DNA from 3 places in the Streptomyces sp. NPDC058637 genome. Region 3 is predicted to be linked to each of the others. Evidence: riboswitches for the same ligand, from Rfam matches in the RefSeq annotation. Region 3 holds a riboswitch; each other region holds the start of a gene.
The links. Region 3 has a riboswitch for thiamine pyrophosphate ahead of thiO (glycine oxidase ThiO). Riboswitches for the same ligand answer to the same signal wherever they lie in the genome.
Positions count from the first base shown of each region.

Region 1 (5,565 bases), on a different contig from region 3:
CCTCGCGGTGATCACCGCGCTGGCTCCCGTCCTCGCGGGGACCGCGGCCCTGATATTCCTGCTGATCGGCTACCTCCTGAAGGCCTTCAGCCCTTCCCTGGCCTTCGCCGGCACCATGATCGCCGCCGGTTGGTTCTTCGCGGCCGCCGCCGCGGCGGCCACTCTGGTCGCCGCGACAGGACTCCTCGTCACCGCGCTGCGCAACGGTGCCACGGCCCTGCCGGCACCGGACGAGGAGGACGGACTGCCCGAGGACGTGGCACGGGCCAGGGAGGCCTGGCGCCACGCCCTGCTGGAGCGCGGCATCCTGCCCTTCCTCCGGGACGCCCTGGCCGACCCGACCGCGGGGCCCGCCGCACGGACCCCGCACCGTTCACCGAACCGCATCCCGAAGATCGGCTACAGCAGCCCGGACTTCTCCGGGCCGCGGGACGGCCCCTCGGCGGGCACGCGTCCCACCTTCACCAGCCCCGACTTCACCGGTCCGGACTTCGGGGGCCCCGAGCACCAGCCGGAGTGATCCGGCCGGTCGGGTCGAGCCGGTGCCCGAGCCGGGTCCGATGCCCGATCTGGGGCCGATGCCCGATGCGGAGCCGATGCCCGATCCGGAGCCGGGTCCGGAACAGTCACGGCCGGCCTGTCCGCCTTCCGGTACCGTGCGCCGGGCCTGCGGCCCGTACCACCGCGAACGGCAGAGGCCGGGGCAGCTCGCGGCTGCGCCCGGCCTCTGCCGTCGGCGTGCTGTGCTCCGACCCCGTCGGAGCGTCCCGTCAGACTCCCTGCGGAGCCAGCTTGGGGTTGGCGCCGTACTCGTTCGCCTCACGCGCACCCTCGATGCACGTGAAGACGAGAAGGACGATGCCGCCGACGAGCGGCACGAAGGCGATCAGGAACCACCAGCCGGAGCGGCCCGTGTCGTGCAGGCGGCGCACGATGACGGCGAGCGAGGGGACCAGGGTGGCGAGGATGTAGATGCCGTACGGGATCTGGCTCTCGATGGCGACGCCGAGCCCGGCCAGGACCACGGCCACGATCGCGTTGAAGAGCACGAACATCCAGTACTCCTTGCGGCGCGCACGCCCGCTGAAGCCCGCGTAGTTCTTGAGTACGCCCAGGTACCAGTTCACTGTGATTCCCTCCCCTGGCGCCCCGTGTTCGGGACGCACATTCTTTCGGCCAAGCACAGCGGAAGGTAAGGCACAGATAAGGAACCGGTCAAGCGCAGGAAGACACCCGGCGAAACGTACATCTACCTGCCACGCTTCCGTGTCCTTACCGTCTCCGAACACCGCCTGAAACCAAGGCAGGAGAGGTCTTAACGCCTTAAATAGGCCATTGTTCATGCGATCCAGGATGTATGCGTACAACCTGATGAACAGCCCAACGGCGCTGCCCCCGGGGGCATGTTGCCCAGGACAGCGCCGTCGAACACACCCGCGCGCACCCCGCCCGCCGGACGCCCGGCAAGCGCGCCGGACTCAGTCCGCGATCGGCAGGTAGACCCTGTTTCCGGCCGCCGCGAACTCCTTGGACTTCTCCGCCATCCCGGCCTCGATGTCGGCCTGTTCGCCCCCGTGCTCCCGCCGGATGTCGTGGGAGATCTTCATCGAGCAGAACTTGGGGCCGCACATCGAGCAGAAGTGCGCGGTCTTCGCCGGCTCGGCCGGCAGCGTCTCGTCATGGAACTCCCGTGCCGTGTCCGGGTCGAGCGCCAGGTTGAACTGGTCCTCCCAACGGAACTCGAACCGTGCGTCCGACAAGGCGTCGTCCCACTCCTGCGCCCCGGGATGCCCCTTGGCCAGGTCCGCCGCGTGCGCGGCGATCTTGTAGGTGATGACACCCGTCTTCACGTCGTCCCGGTTGGGCAGCCCCAGGTGCTCCTTGGGCGTGACGTAGCAGAGCATCGCCGTGCCCCACCAGGCGATCATGGCCGCCCCGATGCCCGAGGTGATGTGGTCGTACGCGGGCGCGACATCGGTGGTCAGCGGGCCGAGCGTGTAGAACGGCGCCTCCTCGCAGATCTCCTGCTGGAGGTCGATGTTCTCCTTGATCTTGTGCATCGGGACGTGCCCGGGGCCCTCGATCATCGTCTGGACACCGAACCGCTTGGCCACGGTGTTGAGCTCGCCGAGCGTCCGCAGTTCGGCGAACTGCGCCTCGTCGTTGGCGTCGGCGATGGAACCGGGGCGCAGCCCGTCCCCGAGCGAGTACGTCACGTCGTAGGCCGCGAGAATCTCGCACAGCTCCTCGAAGTGCTCGTAGAGGAACGATTCCTTGTGATGCGCGAGGCACCACGCCGCCATGATCGAGCCGCCGCGGGAGACGATGCCGGTCTTGCGACGGGCGGTCAGCGGGACGTACGGGAGACGGACACCGGCGTGCACCGTCATGTAGTCGACGCCCTGCTCGGCCTGCTCGATGACGGTGTCCTTGTAGATCTCCCAGGTCAGCTCCTCCGCCCGGCCGTCGACCTTCTCGAGGGCCTGGTAGAGGGGGACGGTGCCGATGGGCACGGGGGAGTTGCGCAGGACCCACTCACGCGTGGTGTGGATGTTGCGGCCGGTGGACAGGTCCATGACCGTGTCGGCGCCCCACTTGGTGGCCCACGTCATCTTGTCCACCTCCTCCTCGATGGAGGAGGTGACCGCGGAGTTGCCGATGTTCGCGTTGACCTTCACAAGGAACCGCTTACCGATGATCATCGGCTCGATCTCCGGGTGGTTCACATTGGCCGGCAGGACCGCCCTGCCCGCCGCGATCTCCTCACGCACGACCTCCGGTTCGACGTTCTCCCGGATCGCCACGTACTCCATCTCCGGGGTGATCTCACCCCGACGGGCGTACGCGAGCTGGGTGACCGGCTGCCCGTCGCGGCTGCGGCGGGGCTGCCGGGGACGGCCGGGGAAGACCGCGTCGAGGTTGCGCAGGCCGCCTCGCGGCGAGGTGTGCTTGAGCCCGTCGTCCTCAGGGCGCGCGGGCCGGCCGGCGTACTCCTCGGTGTCCCCGCGCCCGATGATCCAGTTCTCCCTGAGTGGGGCGAGACCGCGCCGGACATCGGTCTCGGTGGTGGGATCGGTGTACGGCCCCGACGTGTCGTACAGCGTCACGTCCTCGCCGTTGGTGAGGTGCACCTGACGGACCGGCACCCGGAGGTCCGGGCGCGAGCCCTGGACGTATCCCTTGTGCCAGCCGATGGACTTCCCGGCCTCGCCGTCCGCCGCATTCCGGTCGTTCTGCGCATTCTGCTGCGAGGCAGGCGTGCGTGCGTCCGCTGTGGTCATGAGACCTACTCCCTACGCCGGCATTACCCGGTAACAGGTTCGTCGGTCGGCGCAGCGTGTCCCGTACGGATGTACGGAGGTCAGCGCCCTCTCAGCCCGGTGCTCCGAGCTCCCGCGTGTGCAAAGGTGCCCCCACGCTAGCGTCCCTTCTGGCGTGCTGGCCAGAGGGCCTCCCCCGTTCTTGGGATGATCGGCGGGTGACGTCCCCCCGAAGCGCCCCCGAACCCCACGGCCCCGCATCCGGCAGCACCGAGAGTCATGCGCACGGCCACTCACACAGCCACGGCCCTGCCGCACCCGTGTCCAAGCACCTTCGCAAGGTCATCGCAGCCGTGCTGATCCCGTTCGCCACCGCGGTTCTCGTCGGCCTCGTGGCGTTCTGGCCCGGCGGCGCCCCCGACCACGAGCGCACCGGCGTCGGCTTCGACCGGCAGACCCAGGACGGCAAGGTGGTGAAGGTCGTCGACGTCGACTGCGCGGCCGTGAACGCCGCGCAGGTGCCACCGACCGGAGACACCTCGACGCCCTCGGGGCGTGAGGCCGTCAACGAGCAGTCGGGGGAGTGCAAGAAGGCCACGGTCGAGGTGACGACCGGTGACGAGAAGGGCCGTACGTTCGTCGAGGTCATCCAGCCCGACGCCCCCAGGCAACTGCGGGAGGGGCAGGGCGTGGTCGTGGCGTACGCACCTGACGCGCCCCGCGACCTGCAGTACTCGGTGACGGATGTGGACCGCTCGTTCCCGATGGCCCTGCTGGCGGGCATCTTCGCCCTGGCGGTGATCGCGGTGGGCAGGATGCGCGGGCTGATGGCGCTGATCGCGCTGGCGGTGTCGTTCGCCGTGCTGACCCTGTTCATCCTGCCGGCGATCCTGCAGGGCTCGAACCCGCTGGTGGTCGCGGTGATCGGGGCCAGCGCCATCATGCTGATCGCGCTCTACACCTGCCACGGGCTGACGGCCCGGACGTCCGTCGCCGTCATCGGGACGCTCATCTCCCTGCTGCTGATCGGGTTGCTGGGTTCACTCTTCATCGGCTGGGCGAGCCTCAGCGGCAACACCGACGACAACACCGGTCTGATCCACGGCCTGTATCCGGAGATCGACATGAGCGGCCTGCTGCTGGCAGGCATCATCATCGGCTCACTCGGTGTGCTCGACGACGTGACCGTCACCCAGACGTCGGCGGTCTGGGAGCTGCACCAGGCGGACCCGGCGATGGGCGTACGCGGCCTCTACCGGGCGGGCATCAGAATCGGCCGCGACCACATCGCCTCGGTCGTCAACACGCTCGTCCTCGCCTACGCGGGCGCGGCGCTGCCCCTGCTGCTGCTCTTCTCGATCGCCCAGAGCAGTGTCGGGGCAGTGGCCAACAGCGAGCTGGTCGCGATGGAGATCGTCCGGACCCTGGTCGGATCGATCGGGCTGGTCGCCTCGGTGCCGGTGACGACGGCGCTCGCGGCCCTGGTGGTCTCCGCGGACCGCACGGGGCTCGGCGCGGAAGCCGAAGCTCCTGCACCCGTGCGGACCGGGAGGGGCCGACGCCGTAAGGCATGAGAGCGGACGCCGGACACGCCCCGGATCGCCGTTCGCAGTGGTCCACCGCCCGGATCAAGGGCTCGCCCGGCCGGGGATCCCATGTCCTCGGCCATGGATCCCCATTCGTCAGCCGGCGTTCTGCTCCTTGGCGAGGATGCGGCCGAGGGCCTCTTCGAGGTTGCCGTCGAAGTCACCCAGCGTGTGCTCCTGTCCCAATGGCACCAGCTTGTCCGTCCGGTCGAGAAATGCCACAAGGGGGGCCGTGCCTGCGCGGAAGAGCGCACGGTCCGTGCCGACCTGGAGGCGGATGTGCACGTCCGAAAGCCCTTCGGGCTCGGTCGGACCGATGTGCACATCGCCGTCACCGCTCGGGCTGTTGAGACCGTCGAGCAGCAGCTCACGGCCGAATGCCCAGGTGACGGGGGCGTCACCCGGCAGGTGGAAGGTCATCCGGATCGCGTACGGATCGCTCACCTCGTACCGGAGCTCCACCGGAATACGGAACGAGAGCTCCTCGGAGACGAGGAAGCTCATCATGACCTCTGCTTGAACCGACTCGCGCATCGTTCAACCCCGCAGTAGATGAATCTGGCCAGGAATGATCCCCCATGGCCCTATTGACGCCATCGTGGTGCACGCGATAGCAGATCACAAGGAGTGATTTTTCAGATACTGATAGAGAACACGAACGAGCGCAAGAGAGTGGTCACTTCGCAGCGTAGTTGTTCGACTGCAGCGAGCAACCGTTC
Region 1 covers NZ_JBHXRD010000010.1:211,022-216,586, forward strand. The annotation lists gene ACFWVP_RS13130 (hypothetical protein) at 1-520, shown strand, start outside; gene ACFWVP_RS13135 (DUF805 domain-containing protein) at 771-1,127, opposite strand; gene thiC (phosphomethylpyrimidine synthase ThiC) at 1,479-3,281, opposite strand; TPP riboswitch at 3,274-3,407, opposite strand; gene ACFWVP_RS13145 (YibE/F family protein) at 3,479-4,834, shown strand; gene ACFWVP_RS13150 (SsgA family sporulation/cell division regulator) at 4,943-5,380, opposite strand; gene ACFWVP_RS13155 (IclR family transcriptional regulator) at 5,482-5,565, opposite strand, start outside.
Region 1: linked by a shared signal. The riboswitch ahead of thiC (phosphomethylpyrimidine synthase ThiC) and the one ahead of thiO (glycine oxidase ThiO) in region 3 are both predicted to bind thiamine pyrophosphate.

Region 2 (5,565 bases), on a different contig from region 3:
GCGCCTGGGCGAGCGGTACGAGGATCCAGGACGTACGCAGGTCGAAGGGCGGTTCGTCGAGCGTGATCAGGAAGCCGAAGCCGACGGTGACCGCGGACACCCCGAGCGGCAGCATCAGCAGCGCGTCGAAGCCGCGCACCAGCGGTCCCGCCCGCCGGGTCAGGGCAGCCGCGGCCAGGCCGCCGATCACCAGGGCGATGACGGTCGCGACCAGCGCGTACCGCAACGAGTTCCCGATGGCTTCGAGCGGCGGGACCAGGAAGGTGGAGCCGCTCGCGTCGGCGGACTGCAGGGCGCGGTAGAAACCGAAGCCGTAGCCGCCGGAGGTGTCCAGGGAGCGTTCCACCAGCACGCCGAGCGGCACCACGATCAGCAACAGGATCGTCAGCAGCACCCCGCCGAGCAGCGCGCGCTGCCCGAATCCGCGCGGCGGGCGGGCGGTCTGCGCCGGGTCGACCAGCTTCAGCGCCGTCTCCCTGCGCCGCACGGTCCAGGCGTGCACGGCGAGGATCCCGCCGACCGCGGCGAACTGCACCAGGGTCAGCACGGCGGCCGTCGGCAGGTCGAGCAGTTGCGCGGTCTGCCGGTAGATCTCCACCTCCAGCGTGGAGTACGCGGGACCGCCGAGGATCTGGACGACTCCGAAGGAGGTGAACGTGAAGAGGAAGACCACCAGGGCCGCGGCGGCCACGGCCGGAGCCAGCGCGGGCAGCGTCACCCGCCGCCACGCGGCGAGACGTCCGGCGCCGAGTACCCGGGCGGCCTCCTCCTGGCGGGGGTCGAGCTGCGACCACAGACCGCCCACGGTCCGTACGACGACCGCGTAGTTGAAGAACACGTGGGCGAGCAGGATCGCCCAGACCGTGGTGTCGAGCCGCACGCCCCACAGCTCGTCGAGGAATCCGCCGCGCCCCAGCACCGCCAGGAAGGCCGTGCCGACGACGACGGTCGGCAGGACGAACGGCACGGTCACGACGGCGCGCAGCAGGTTCTTGCCCGGGAAGTCGAACCGGGCGAAGACGTAGGCGCCCGGCAGCGCGATCAGCAGGGTGAGCGCGGTCGAGGCGAGTGCCTGCCAGGTCGTGAACCAGAGGACACCGAGGATGTCCGGCCGGCTCAGCACCTCGCCGATCCGGCCGAACTGCCAGACGCCGTCCGTCCTGAGCCCCCGGCCGACGATCGCGACGACGGGGTAGGCGAAGAACAGCGCGAAGAACGCGACGGGCACGGCCATCAGGCCGAACCGCACCGCGTTCCCCCCGCGCGGGGGACGCGCGACTACTTCACGACGAGCGAGGACCATGACTGGACCCACTGCTCACGGTTCTTGGCGATCTTCTCCGGGGCCACCGTCGTCGGCTCGTCGACGGTCTCACCGAACTTCGTGAAGAGCTCCGGCAGCTTCGCGTCCTTCGCGACCGGGTTCACGAACATGTTCAGCGGCATGTCCTCCTGGAAGCGCTTGCCGATCAGGAAGTCCAGCAGCGCCTTGCCTCCGGCCTCGTTCTTCGCACCGTCCAGCAGGCCCGCGAACTCGATCTGGCGGAAGCAGGTTCCGGTAGCCACTCCGGTGGGTGCCTCGGTGGGCTGCGGCTCGGCGTACAGCACCTCGACGGGCGGGCTGGAGGCGTAGGAGACGACGAGCGGCCGGTCGGCCTTGGTCTTCCTGCCCCCCGCGGAGCCGGAGAACTCCTCGTTGTACGCCTGCTCCCAGCCGTCGACGACCTTGACCCCGTTGTCCTTCAGCTTCTTCCAGTAGTCCTGGTAGCCGGTCTCGCCGTAGGTGGCGACCGTGCCCAGGAGGAAGCCGAGGCCGGGCGAGGAGGTCGCGGCGTTCTCGGTGACGAGGAGGTTCTTGTAGGCGGGCTTCAGCAGGTCGTCGAAGGACTGTGGCGGGTCGAGCTTCTTGTCCGCGAAGTACTTCTTGTCGTAGTTGACGCAGATGTCACCGGTGTCGACGGGCGTGACGCGGTGCTCGGCGGAGTCGAGCTGGGTGTCCGCCGCGACCCGGTCGAGGCCCTTCGCCTCGTACGGCGTGAACAGGCCGTTGTCCAGCGCGCGGGAGAGCAGCGTGTTGTCGACGCCGAAGAACACGTCGCCGCGCGGGGAGCCCTTGGTCAGGATCTCCTGGTTGAGCGCGGCGCCGGCGTCACCGCTCTTCAGCACCTTGACCTCGTAACCGGTCTCCTTCGTGAACGCCTCCAGGACGGCTTTCGAAGCGCTGAAGGAATCGTGGCTGACCAGGGTGACGGTCTTGGAGTCCGCGGAGCTTGAGGCGTCGCCGTCGGTGCCGCCGCAGCCGGCGAGCACGGTGACGCCCAGCGCGGCGGCGAGCGCCGTCGCGGCGTACTTCGTGGTGGTGTTCATGTGATTCCTCCTGGAGTTGACCAGGAAGAGACGCGGCCCCGACCGCCCCGTGAGCGGGCAGGGCGCAACAGCTTGAGTAATGTCCGAACTTCCTACCCGGAATGACCCGGGCGAGGTTCAGAGGGTCTGCGGCCGACCTGTCCTCGGTGCCGCACTCTCAGCGCTGTGGCGCTCCCCTGTCGGAATATGAAGTTGATTTTCGGACCAGGCTACACCGGCCGATTCCGGCTGGTGAACCAGCCGTACCGGTGCGACGCGCCCTGTGTACCGGCGCGGCGCGACGCTCTCCGGAGGCCCGGCCGACCGGGCTCGCCCGGCCGGTACGGCCCGGGCTCGCCGGGCCGTACCGGGTCTCAGCGCTCGGAGGCGGCGAGCTGTCCGCAGGCTCCGTCGATCTCCTGGCCACGGGTGTCCCGGACCGTGACCGGCACACCGTGGGCGGCGATCGCGTCGACGAACGCCTTCTCGTCCTCGGGCCGCGAAGCGGTCCACTTGGAGCCGGGCGTGGGGTTCAGCGGGATCAGGTTGACGTGGACCCGCTTGCCCTTGAGCAGCCGTCCGAGCCGGTCGCCCCGCCACGCCTGGTCGTTGATGTCCCGGATCAGCGCGTACTCGATGGAGATGCGCCGGCCGGACTTGTCCGCGTACTCCCACGCCGCGTCCAGGACCTCCCGGACGTTCCAGCGGGTGTTCACGGGGACGAGGGTGTCACGCAGCTCGTCGTCCGGGGCGTGCAGCGAGACGGCGAGGCGGCACTTGAAGCCCTCGTCGGCGAATCGCAGCATGGCCGGCACCAGGCCCACCGTGGAGACGGTGATCCCGCGCTGCGAGAGTCCGATGCCGTCCGGCTCCGGGTCCGTCAGCCGTCGGATCGCCCCGACCACCCGCTTGTAGTTGGCCAGGGGCTCGCCCATGCCCATGAAGACGATGTTGGACAGCCGCGCGGGTCCGCCCGGAACCTCGCCGTCGCGCAGCGCCCGCATCCCGTCCACGATCTGGTGCACGATCTCGGCGGTGGACAGATTGCGGTCGAGGCCGGCCTGCCCGGTCGCGCAGAACGGGCAGTTCATCCCGCACCCTGCCTGCGACGAGATGCACATCGTCACCCGGTCCGGATAGCGCATGAGGACGGACTCGACGAGCGTCCCGTCGTGCAGCTTCCAGAGCGTCTTACGGGTGGTGTCGTCGTCGCAGCTGATGTGGCGCACCACGGACATCAGGTCCGGGAACAGCGCCTCGGCGAGCTTCTCCCGCGACCCGGCCGGGATGTTGTTCCACTCGGCCGGGTCGTGCGCGTACCGCGCGAAGTAGTGCTGCGACAGCTGCTTGGCGCGGAAGGGCTTCTCGCCGGTCGCGGCGACTGCTTCCTTGCGCTCGTCGGGGGTGAGGTCGGCGAGGTGCCGCGGCGGCTGCTTGGCTCCGCGGGGCGCGACAAACTGGAGTTCTCCGGGCTTAGGCATGGTTCTTCCAGTGTCGCAGACATACGAGTAAGGGCCCGCCGCCCTGTGGACAACGGACCCTCAACCGAAAGAACCGCAGGTCAGGCGGCGTGTGTACGGAGCCTGATCAGCTGGATCCGACGAACAGCACCAGCAGCAGCCAGACGACCGGCGCGGTCGGCAGCAGCGAGTCGAGCCGGTCCATGATGCCGCCGTGACCCGGCAGGAGCGTGCCCATGTCCTTGATGCCGAGGTCCCGCTTGATCATGGACTCGCCCAGGTCGCCGAGCGTGGCGCTGGCCGCCACGGCGAAACCCAGCAGGAGCCCCTGCCACCATCTGCCGTCGTCGATCAGGAACTGCGTGCAGAGCGCGCCGGCGACCATCGCGAAGCCGATCGCGCCGAACAGGCCCTCGCGGGTCTTCCCGGGACTGATCCGCGGTGCCAGCTTGTGCGTGCCGAAGCGCCAGCCGACGGCGTACGCGCCGGTGTCGGCGACCACCGTGAGCAGCAGGAAGGTCAGCACCCGCCACGGACCGTCGTCCGCGGTGAGCATCATGCTGACGAACGTCGCCAGGAACGGCACGTAGAACACGGCGAAGACACCGGCCGTGACGTCCTTGAGGTAACCCTGCGGAGGCTCCGTCATCCGCCAGACGAGGACCGCGAGCGCCGTGAGCGCCATGGCGACCCACGCACCCTCCGCGCCCCGCACGTAGCCGGCGACCACCATGGCGGCGCCACCGACGGCGAGCGGCACGAGAGGGGCGTTGATCCCCTTGCGCTCCTTGAGACGGGAGGTGAGCTCCCAGAGCCCCACCACCACCGCGAGCACGACGACACCGACGAAGACGGCCTTGACGATGAAGAGCGATCCGGCGACGACCGCGCCGAGCCCGAGGCCGACCCCTATGGCAGCACGCAGATCACGCCCCGCGCGCTTCTTATGCGGCGGGGGTGACGGCAACGGGGCGGACATGGGCTCCTGCGGCTTCTCGTCACGGAACAGGGGGCCGCCGACACGCGCGGCGGCGTCCCCGTTCCGGTCGTCGCGGTCGTCAGCGTCTCTACCTGCGTCGGGAACGTCCGGCACGATGGGCATGGGCCGAGTCTGCTGGGCGCCGTGCACATCGTATGCAGGACCCGCCGAAGCGGCCCCCATCTCGGGCGCACCCCAGTAACCGGCTCCCTGCGGGGCGCCCCAGGAGGAGTCGTTCATCAGACCTCGAGCAGCTCGGCTTCCTTGTGCTTGAGCAGCTCGTCCACCTGTGCGACGTACTTCGCGGTGGTGTCGTCGAGCTCCTTCTCCGCACGACGGACCTCGTCCTCGCCGGACTCCTTGTCCTTGACGAGCTTGTCGAGCGTCTCCTTGGCCTTGCGGCGGATCGCCCGGATCGAGATCTTGGAGTCCTCGGCCTTGGTCCTGGCGACCTTGATGTACTCCTTGCGGCGGTCCTGGGTGAGCTCCGGGAACGTCACTCGGATGATGTTGCCGTCGTTGCTCGGGTTGACGCCGAGGTCGGAGTCGCGGATCGCCTGCTCGATGTTGCGCAGCGCGGTCTTGTCGAACGGGGTCACCACGGCCATCCGCGGCTCGGGAACCGAGAACGAGGCCAGCTGGTTGATCGGGGTCAGCGCGCCGTAGTAGTCGGCGACGATCTTGTTGAACATCGCCGGGTGCGCACGGCCGGTACGGATCGCGGCAAAGTCCTCTTTGGCGACCACGACGGTCTTCTCCATCTTCTCCTCGGCCTCGAGG
Region 2 covers NZ_JBHXRD010000031.1:13,465-19,029, forward strand. The annotation lists gene ACFWVP_RS26720 (ABC transporter permease) at 1-1,234, opposite strand, end outside; gene ACFWVP_RS26725 (thiamine ABC transporter substrate binding subunit) at 1,279-2,367, opposite strand; TPP riboswitch at 2,439-2,555, opposite strand; gene rlmN (23S rRNA (adenine(2503)-C(2))-methyltransferase RlmN) at 2,721-3,827, opposite strand; gene ACFWVP_RS26735 (phosphatidate cytidylyltransferase) at 3,934-5,025, opposite strand; gene frr (ribosome recycling factor) at 5,025-5,565, opposite strand, start outside.
Region 2: linked by a shared signal. The riboswitch ahead of ACFWVP_RS26725 (thiamine ABC transporter substrate binding subunit) and the one ahead of thiO (glycine oxidase ThiO) in region 3 are both predicted to bind thiamine pyrophosphate.

Region 3 (5,565 bases):
CACCCGCGGGATCACGCTCGTACGGTCCTCGGCGGCGTCGTGCGTCTCCGCGCGGGCCTGCGGGGGCACCGCGTCCAGCTGCTCCTCGGTGAGGGCCGCCCGCACCTCGCGCGACCTGGCCAGCAGGGCCACCGCGTCCTCGGGCCGGCCCTCGGGGCCGCGGGCCGTGGCGACCGCCACCAGGGCGTCCAGTGCGGCCGGCAGGCCGGGAACGGCACCGGACGGGGCCGGCACGTCCTCGTTGAGGTGCTGGTAGATGACCTGGGCGGCGGTGCCACCGGTGTGCGGCTTGCCGCCCGTCAGCATCTCGTACAGGACGACACCGCAGGCGTACACGTCGGAGCGGGTGTCGGCCGTGCCGTGCTCGATCTGTTCGGGGGCGAGGTAGGACACCGTCCCCAGCAGCGAACCGGTGGTGTCCGTGACCGTGCCCACCGCCCGGACCAGGCCGAAGTCGGCGACCTTCACCCGGCCGTCGTCCCCTATCAGGACGTTCTCCGGCTTCATGTCGCGGTGCACGAAACCCGCCCGGTGCGCGGCGCCGAGCGCGGCCAGGACCGGCTCCAGGATGTCCAGCGCGGCCCGGGGCTGCAGGGCCCCGCGCTCGCGCAGCACGTCGCGCAGCGTGCACCCCGCGACGTACTCCATCGCCAGGTAGACGTACGCCCCCTGGGCGCCCTGGTCGAAGACCGCCACCACGTTGGGGTGCGCGAGCCGGGCCACGGACTTGGCCTCACGGATGAAGCGCTCGACGAACACCGCGTCCGTCGCCAGCGCGGGGTGCATCACCTTGAGGGCGAGCACCCGGTCCAGCCGGGTGTCCAGGGCCCGGTAGACCGTGGCCATTCCGCCGACGGCGATGCGCGCATCGATGCGGTAGCGGCCGTCGAGCAGCTGCCCGACGAGGGGGTCCTGGAGGGTCGTGTCCACGGGGCGAGTCTACGAGCCGCCACGGACACGGCGGACGGCCCCGGGTGCCCCGGGGCCGTACTGGAGCCGAGCCGTGACAGGGACACGCGTGAGTCGTGACGCGGCGCGGTCACCCGGACACGCAGGTCAGAAGGCCGGGCGCTCCGGATCCAGCACCGCCCGGCCCCCGGCCGGCGAGGACGCCTCGGCGAAGTGGCGCCGCGGGATCCGGCCCGCCCGGTACGCCAGGCGCCCGCCTTCCACCGCGTGCCGCATCGCCGCGGCCATCAGCTCCGGCTCCTGGGCCCGGGTCACCGCCGAGGCGAGCATCACGGCGTCGCAGCCCAGCTCCATCGCCAGCGCCGCGTCCGAGGCCGTCCCGGCACCGGCGTCCAGGATCACCGGAACCGCGGCCTGCTCGACGATCAGCTGGAAGTTGTGCGGGTTGCGGATGCCCAGCCCGGAACCGATGGGGGAGCCGAGCGGCATGACCGCCGCGCACCCCACGTCCTGGAGCTTCCGGGCCAGGACCGGGTCGTCGTTGGTGTACGGCAGGACGGTGAACCCGTCGTCCACCAGGACCTCGGCGGCGTCCAGCAGCTCGATCGGATCGGGCAGCAGGGTCCGCTCGTCCGCCACGACCTCCAGCTTGATCCAGTCGGTGCCCAGCGCATCCCGGGCCAGCCGGGCGGTCAGCACGGCCTCGCCCGCGGTGAAGCAGCCCGCGGTGTTCGGCAGGACACGGACGGAGAGCCGTTCCAGGACGGAGAGCACCGAGCCCCGCACGGTCGGGTCGAGCCGGCGCATCGCCACGGTGGTCAGTTCGGTACCCGACGCGATCAGGGAACGCTCCAGCACGTCGAGGCTCGGCGCCCCGCCCGTTCCCATGATCAGCCGGGAGGAGAAGACGGTGGAGCCGAGGGTGAAGAGGTCGTCGGACACGGTCAGCCTCCCTGGACAGCGGTGAGGACCTCGACACGGTCGCCCTCGGCGAGCACGGTGGCGGACCACCGGCCGCGCGGGACCACGGCCTCGTTGACCGCCGCCGCGACCCCCGAGTGCGCTGCGGTCAAAGTCGCGACCAGGGCGTCCAGCCGGGTCCCGGCGGGCACGTCGCGGCGCTCCCCGTTGACGGAAACGGACGCCGGACCGGACACCGGCACGGACGCCGAATCGCGATCCGGCACGGACACGGGAACGGACAGCGGCTCGGACGCCGTGGCGGGCGCGGCGGTGGGCACGGGCTCTGTCATGCGGGCTGCTCCTGGGGCGCGGGGGAGAGGGCTTCGCGGGACGGGCCGAAGCGGTCGGGCGTGAAGGGGCGGGCCACCTCGGGCAGTTCGCCGGTGGTCAGCACCTGGGCCATCGCATCGCCGGTGACGGGTGTCAGCAGCACCCCGTTGCGGTGGTGTCCGGTGGCGAGGTGCAGGCCGGGCAGCGCGGTCGGGCCCAGCAGCGGGGCGTTGTCCGGCGACGCGGGGCGCAGTCCGGCCCGGGTCTCCGTCAACGGCAGTTCGGTGATGCCCGGCACCAGCTCGTGGGCGTCACGCAGGAGTTCGTAGACCCCGCCCGCGGTGACCGTGGTGTCCCAGCCCATCTCCTCACTGGTGGCACCCACGACCAGCTCGCCGTCGGCGCGGGGCACGAGATAGACGTGGCTGCCGCGCACCACGGCCCGCACGGTCCGGCTGAGGAAGGGGGCGTACGCGGGCGGCACGGTCAGCCGCAGCACCTGCCCCTTCACCGGGCGGACCGGTGGTACGACCTCCTCGGGCAGTCCTTCGAGCCGGCCGCTCAGGCTGCCGCCGGCCAGGACGACCTGACCGGCGGCGGCCTCCGTGCCGTCGGTCAGGACGAGGCCCGTCGCCCGGCCGCCCGTGACGGAGAGCCGCCGTGCCCAGGCCCGGTGGAAGACCACCCCGGCCCGCTCGCACGCGGTGACCAGGGCCGAGGCCAGCCGCCGGGGATCCACCTGGTGGTCGCCGTCGACCCGCAGCCCGCCGCGTACCCCCGGGGCGAGCATCGGTTCCAGGCGGCGGCACTCACGGCCGCTGAGCCACTCCGACTCCAGCCCCGAACGCTGTTGCAGCGCGTGCAGCTCCCGCAGATGGGCGCGGTCGTCGGAGTCCAGCGCGACCGCCAGCGTGCCGCAGGCGCGGAAGCCGGTCCCCCGGCCGGCCGCCTCCTCCAGCTCCGCCACGAACGCCGGATAGCGCGCGGCGGAGGCGACGTTGAGACCGAGCAGCATCTGCTCGCCGTAGTGCAGTTCGGTGACGGCGGCCAGCATCCCGGCCGCGACCCCGGCGGCCCCGCCGCCGGGCTCGGGATCGACCACCGTCGTGGACAGGCCGTGCTGGGCCGACCGCCAGGCGGTGACCAGACCGATGATCCCGCCCCCGACGACCAGGACGTCGGAGGTGTTCCCGCGGATGCGCATGGGCGTCCATCCCCTCCCTTCGCCGGCATGACCCGGATCAGGTTCGTACGGTCGGAGGCCGGTCAGCCTCCCTCTCAGCCCGGTGCGTCCGGGCTCCCGCGAGTGCCTTACGGTGGCCAGCCTAGACCCCGCCGCCCATGGCCAGTAAGGGAGCATCCACCGTGGCCCGCTCACTCGACGGACTCGTCCTCGCACCCGTCGCCGACCAGGCCCCCGGCCAGGTCGGCACCCGCACCCGGTTCACGTACCACGAGCGGGAGGGGCGGATCTGGGCCGAGTACGCGGGCGGTGACGTCGTCCGCGGCCACCTCGTCGGCACCCGGGACGCGGACACGCTGGACTTCCGTTACGTCCAGCTGAAGCGGGACGGGACGACCTCCGCCGGGCACTGCGCCTCGGTCGTCACGGAGCTCCCCGACGGACGGGTGCGGCTGGACGAGCGGTGGGAGTGGGAGTCCCAGCAGGGCAGCGGGACGAGCGTGGTGGAGGAGCTCCCCGCCTGACGGTCTGTCAGATGATTAGGGTGGGCGGGTGAGCGAGCAGACGCGGGACCTGACAGTGCGGGAGCGGCCACGCCGTGTGGTGATCGTCGGCGCGGGAATGGCCGGCGTACAGACGGCCGTGGCCCTGCGGGAACAGGGCTTCACGGGCCCCGTCACCCTGATCGGCGCCGAGCCGCACCAGCCGTACGACCGGCCGCCGCTGTCCAAGGCGGTCCTGCTCGGCAACGCGGAGGGCTCCGCCTTCGACGTCGACTTCGAGGCGCTGGACATCACCCTGCGCCTGGGCCTCGGCGTGACCGGCCTGCGCGCCGGCGCGCACGAGCTGGACACCCCGGACGGGCCCGTCCCGTACGACGTCCTGGTCCTCGCCACGGGGGCCGAACCCGTCGCCCTGCCCGGCTCGGAGGGCGTCCCCGGCGTCCATCTGCTGCGCACCCTGGACGACGCCGAACGACTGCGGCCCGTCCTGGAGAGGCAGCACGACATCGTGGTCGTCGGAGCCGGCTGGATCGGTGCCGAGTTCACCACCGCGGCCCGCGCGGCCGGCTGCGCGGTCACCGTCGTCGAAGCCGCCGGGCGCCCCCTCGCGGGCACCCTGCCCGCCGAGGTCGCCGCCCCGATGGCCACCTGGTACGCCGGGAGCGGAGCCGAGCTCCTCACCGGCGCCCGGGTCGCCCGCGTCGAACCGGGCGCGGTCCACCTGACGGACGGCCGCGTGCTCCCCGCCGGTGCGGTGGTCGTGGGCATCGGTGCCCGGCCGGCCACCGGCTGGCTGGCGGGCTCCGGCATCGCGCTGGGCCCGGACGGCTCGGTCACCGCCGACGGCTCCCTGCGCACCTCGCTGCCCGACGTGTACGCCGTGGGCGACTGCGCCTCCTTCCCCTCCGCCCGCTACGGCGAGCGGCTGCTCGTCCACCACTGGGACAACGCCCTCCAGGGTCCCCGGACGGTCGCCGCCGCCGTGGCCGACGGCCGGCCGCGGGCGTACGACCCGGTGCCCTACTTCTGGTCGGAGCAGTTCGGCCGCTTCGTGCAGTACGCCGGACACCACCGGGGTACCGACACACTGCTCTGGCGGGGCGACCCCGCCGAGGCGTCCTGGACGGTCTGCTGGCTGCGGGAGGGCGTCCTGGTCGCGGTGCTGGCCGTCGGCAGACCGCGCGACCTCGCCCAGGGGCGCAGACTCGTCGAGGCCGGGGCACGTATCGATCCGGAACGCGCCGCGGACCCCTCCGTGCCGCTGAAGTCGGCGACACTCTAGGAACCTGCTCGCGCCACCGGGACCGGCGACGCTCCGGGACGCGGCGCGCCCCCGTACGGTCGGCCCGGCTACCGGCTGTCGGTCCGGGATGGCACGCTTGTCCCTGTGACCGAGATTGACGCAAAGATCGATGCTCTCGTCCCCGCATGGCTCCACCTTCCCGACATCGCGGAAATGCTCGATGTCGAGGTGACGCGTGTACGCCAGCTGGTCAAGGACGGCCAGCTGATCGCCGTACGACGTGGTGGGAACCGCGCGCTCCAGGTGCCTGCCGCCTTCATCGACGGCGACAAGGTGGTCAAGGGTCTCGCAGGGACCCTGACACTCCTGAGGGACGACGGCTACAAGGACGAAGAGATGCTGGAATGGCTCTTCACCCCCGACCCCAGCCTGCCCGGAACACCCGCGCAGGCCCTGAGTGAGAATCGCGGTACGGAGGTGAAGCGCCGGGCCCA
Region 3 covers NZ_JBHXRD010000044.1:45,771-51,335, forward strand. The annotation lists gene pknB (Stk1 family PASTA domain-containing Ser/Thr kinase) at 1-930, opposite strand, end outside; gene ACFWVP_RS31620 (thiazole synthase) at 1,057-1,851, opposite strand; gene thiS (sulfur carrier protein ThiS) at 1,854-2,066, opposite strand; gene thiO (glycine oxidase ThiO) at 2,159-3,346, opposite strand; TPP riboswitch at 3,344-3,456, opposite strand; gene ACFWVP_RS31635 (hypothetical protein) at 3,508-3,849, shown strand; gene ACFWVP_RS31640 (NAD(P)/FAD-dependent oxidoreductase) at 3,878-5,110, shown strand; gene ACFWVP_RS31645 (Rv2175c family DNA-binding protein) at 5,216-5,565, shown strand, end outside.